Regions from separate parts of the Amaricoccus sp. genome, predicted to be linked through region 1. Evidence: riboswitches for the same ligand, from Rfam matches in the RefSeq annotation. Region 1 holds a riboswitch; the other holds the start of a gene.
The links. Region 1 has a riboswitch for cobalamin ahead of V7050_RS04015 (TonB-dependent receptor plug domain-containing protein). Riboswitches for the same ligand answer to the same signal wherever they lie in the genome.
Positions count from the first base shown of each region.

Region 2: linked by a shared signal. The riboswitch ahead of V7050_RS18610 (aromatic ring-hydroxylating oxygenase subunit alpha) and the one ahead of V7050_RS04015 (TonB-dependent receptor plug domain-containing protein) in region 1 are both predicted to bind cobalamin.

Region 1 covers NZ_DAIUBO010000024.1:9,051-11,245, reverse strand. The annotation lists gene V7050_RS04015 (TonB-dependent receptor plug domain-containing protein) at 1-778, opposite strand, end outside; cobalamin riboswitch at 919-1,123, opposite strand; gene V7050_RS04010 (alpha/beta hydrolase) at 1,396-2,195, opposite strand, start outside.
Region 2 covers NZ_DAIUBO010000281.1:248-2,442, forward strand. The annotation lists partial or broken gene V7050_RS18605 (hybrid-cluster NAD(P)-dependent oxidoreductase) at 1-24, opposite strand, end outside; gene V7050_RS18610 (aromatic ring-hydroxylating oxygenase subunit alpha) at 28-1,269, opposite strand; cobalamin riboswitch at 1,387-1,581, opposite strand; gene V7050_RS18615 (heme ABC transporter ATP-binding protein) at 1,894-2,195, opposite strand, start outside.

The sequences.
Region 1 (2,195 bases):
CCAGGTCGTCGATTGTGGCCGCGCCCCAGTTGGACTGGTCGTAATCCGAGGTCCGGTGCACGTAGCGCAGGGTGGCGCCCAGGGTGATGTCGTCGTTCACGAAGAACGCGCCGCGGGCGTTCAGCGTCGTGTTGGCGTCGCCGTCGTCCTCGCCCCCGCTGCCGGAGATGTCGTAGCCGTCGGTCACCCGCCGCGCCGCGGAGACCGAGACCTGCCCGCGTTCGCCGCCATAGCGCAGCGACAGGCGGCCGCCGCCGCTCTGCTGGGTGCCGAGCTCGGCCTCGGCATTGCCGGCGAAGCCGGGCTCGGCGGCGCCCTCGGTGATGATGTTGATCACCCCGCCGATGGCGTTGGAGCCGAAGACCGAGGATTGCGGGCCGCGCAGCACCTCGATCCGCGCGATGTCGTCGGTCAGCAGGTTGGCGAAGTCGTATTCGCCGCTCGCCGGGTTCGAGACTTCCACGCCGTCGACCAGTACCAGCGTGTGATTGCCCTCGGCGCCGCGGATGCGAACCTGGGTGAAGGTGCCGGTGCCGCCACTCTGGCTCACCGCCACGCCCGGCAGCGCGCGCAGCGCTTCGGCGGCATGGCGGATCTGGCGTTCCTGCAGGTCCTGACCGGTCACCACGGTGACGGCACGGCCGTAGCGTTCGGCCTCGATGGGCGTCAGGCCGCCGCCGACGATGATCTCGTCGAGCCGGAGCGGTGCGCTGTCCTGGGCGACGGCGGAGCCTGCGGCCAGCACCAAGGCGCCGACGGCCGGAAAGGAATGTCTCATCTCGAACCCCGTAGATCGGGCGGCATGGGCCGCTCCGGTGACCTTCTCGATGTCGTTGGACGGGGCCGGCCCGATCCGCAGACGGTTGCATGCGCCACCACTGCGGAGAGTCCGCCGTCCGCCATGCACCCCGCATGGGAACCGGGTGATCCGTTCTGGCAGGTCTCCTGACTTGCGGGTCGTCGCAGGCACCGGCCTTCCCGCAGGACATGTCCCGCAGTGGCATCATCGGGCCCGCTCGCCGCTTACAGTTGCGGGGGCAGTCACGGAATCGGCACGAGGCGCCTCACCGTGTTCCCTTTTGTCGGGCGGCATGCCGCCCGAACCAGAACGGAGGCATTTAGGGCGGCAGGCCCGGCCCTGCCAAGCATTAACTGCGGCGGAGCCTCCGCCAGCGAGCGCGATATGGCATCCCTGCCGTTGCGGCCCCGATCCCATGCCAGCGGCCCGACCGACCGACCGATCCCTGAGCCCGGGGCCGAACCCCGGGAACGGGAGAAGGCCGCGCGAGGCGCTCCCGTCCCAGGCAGCGACCGGGTGGCCGCCTGTGTCGGGAGGGGTGCCGGCCCCTACCCTTTCCGCCGCGTCGGCGGTTGCCGGGCGGCCGCCGAAGATGCCTAGCGGATGTCGGCCGGCGCCTGGAGCGCGAGCGAGAAGCTCCGGCTGATCAGCGACGGCAGGACCGTGATATGCTCCGAACCCGCGAAGGCCTGGTGCGAGACCGAGAGCCCGCGCTCGGAGAGGGGGGCGAGGATCTCGGCCATGCGCCCGGCACCCACCACCATGTCCGGCAGCTCCTCGGCCCCGACCCCGATGAAGAGACTGCGTCCCTCGAGATCGGCCGCGGCCGGGTCGAAGGCCTCGGCGCGCGCGAGGATCTCCTCCCCGTTCCACCAGACCGACGGGCTGCCGGCGACCCAGGTCGCGAAGAGCGTCGGGCGCGTCAGGAAGGCGTGCAGCGTGAAATAGCCGCCGAGCGAATGGCCGAAGAGCGTCGCCCGCGCCGGATCGGTGGGCAGCCGGCGGCCGATCTCCGGCATCAGCTCGTCCGCGATGAAGTCGAGGAAGGCATCCGCCCCGCCGAGCTCCGGGAAGGGCGCACCGTTCCCGCGCTTCGGCAGGGCCGAGGGATCGGCCGGCGTCGTATAGTCGAAATAGCGCCGCGCGGTGTCGAAGGGCTCGTCCGTCTCGTAGCCGATCGCCACCACCGCCGCCGGCTCGAAGCCCTTCGGCGGGCGGGTCTGCAGCCGCATCGCCTCGGCGGCGGTCTGGAAGGTCGCGTTGCCGTCGAGGAAATAGAGCACCGGATAGCCCGCCTCCGGCGCCGGCAGCAGCGGCCGGGCGAGGAGGATGCGATAGCGGCGCCCGGTCTCGGCGGCGGTCATCACGAAGCTCTCGGAATTCGGGACGACGACCG
Region 2 (2,195 bases), on a different contig from region 1:
CCGGGGAACGAGATCGGTCGCCATCCGCTACGCCGCCGCCAGCGCCGCCCCGCCGCCGAGGCGGTCGCCGAGCCTGCGGCAATACCAGTCGACGAACTGGATCACGCCGTCCTCCTGGATGCGCGAGCAGGGTCCCGGCACGAAGGCCGGCGCGGTCACGCCGCGCTGGTTCTCCTCGACCACCGCCCGGTCCTCGCCGTTGGTGGCGATCCGGACCCGGGTCAGGTTCTTCAGGTCGTAGTCGGTGCCCTCGACCGCGTCCTTGCGGACAAGCCATTTGGTCGTGACCTCGGTCTCGGTGGCGCTGATCGGCAGCATGCGGAAGACCGTCGCGTGGTCGCCGAGGAAGTGGTTCCAGCTGTTGGGGTAGTGGAAGAAGGGCAGCGAGCCCGCATCCGCGAAGGGCGCCGTCGACAGCCGCCTGGTCGGCACCGCCGCCCTGCCGTCCATGGTGAAGCTCTCGCCGGGGCCGAGCAGCGGGACGCGCACGAAGCGCCACTGGTGGCTCGGGTGCAGGTGGAAGCGCGGCGGCATCCCCGCGGCCTCGCATTTGGCCCAATGGGCGGCGATGACCGGCTCGACGTTGCCCTGCTCGTCCATCGAGGTGTAGCCGGAACGGTCGGGGAAGGTCCGGCAGGGCGAGGGATGCGCGCCCGCGCAATGGCAGCACTCGCGGTTGTTCTCCATCACCAGCTTCCAGTTGCCCTTCTCGACGATCGTCGATTCGAAGGCGATCCTGGCATCGTCCAGCCGGTGCGGCGCCAGGTCGCGGCCGGCCGTCTCGCGCAGCGCGTCGAAGGAGGCGGGCTCGTCGGCGAGGCAGACGAAGACCATGCCCCCCGCAGCCTCGCAGGCGACGGGCTTCAGCCCGTGCTCGGCCGGCCGGAAACCCGCCCCCATGTCGCGGGCGTAGAGCAGCCGCCCGTCGAGCTCGTAGGTCCACTGGTGGTGGGGGCAGGCGAGCTTCGGGGCCGGGCCCCTGAGCGCCGTGCGGACCCGGCTGCCGCGGTGCCGGCAGGCGTTGTGGAACGCGCGGATCGCCCCGTCCGCGCCGCGGACGATGACGATCGGATAGGCGCCTATCTGCATCGTCACGAAATTCCCGGCCTTCGGGATCTCGCAGGCCGGGATCGCGAACAGCCAGTCGCGATACCAGACCTCGGCGAGGTCGACCCCGAGCATCGCGGGATCGGTGTAGATGGGGCGCGGCAGCGCGTGGTCCGGAACGCGGCTCGCGAGCAGGTTCAGCGCCGTCGTATCGGCGATCATGGCATCTCTCCTCGGTGCCGCTCACCCGCGGCCCCCCGGGTTTCATCGTGCGGAAAGGATGCGACGGCCCGCCCGGACCCCGTGGCCCCGGCGGCATCCGCCCGCACCGCCGCCCGCGGCTTGACGTCACGCAGGGCTGGTTTCCGGGCTCCGGAGGGGCCTCGCGGCCGATGCGGCGCCTTCCCGGGGATTCCCCAGTGGCTTCTCGCCGCATTCATTCCTCCGCCACCGTTGCGGGGGCAGCGCCGGCTTCGGACCGGCTTCCCAATTCTCCGCCCCTCCCGGAGCGGCACCCTGACGAGCCGATCCTATCCTGTGGGCCCGCGATCGAAAGCACGGATTCCGACACCCGCGCGAAGGTTTCGGACAAGCCGGATCGAAACGATTCGCCGATGTCCGCAGGCCGGCCGTCGATTGCCGAGCTCGCTCCCCCGTGCAATGTCGATCGAGGGCCGATTTCGTCGAGGACGCCGGCATGTCGTGCCGGGCCGGGGTGCCGCCGGCGGGGAGCGCGCCGCCCTCTCACGCCGCTTCGGCACCGGCCTGGCGAGCATCCGGAGGTTCGGGGCGCTGGCCGCGAGGGAGGTGGACCGGACCCGCAGCAGTCGCGGCGGCGCCTGGGCTCTAGGCGCGACTCAGGTCCGGAGCGATGCGCAGCATGCCGCCGGCCGATTGTTCGACGGCGATGGGGATGCGGTAGACTTCGCTCAGCCTTCCGGCCTCGAGGACCTCCCCGGGCGCGCCCTCCGCGATGGCGCGTCCCTCGGACATCAGCAGCACGCGGTCGGCGAAGGCCGCGGCGAGGTTGAGGTCGTGCAGGACCGCGAGCACGCCGGTGCCGGCGTCGGCCTCGGCGCGGGCGAGGCGCAGCACCGCGACCTGGTGGGCGACGTCGAGGCTGGCGGTCGGCTCGTCGAGCAGGAGGA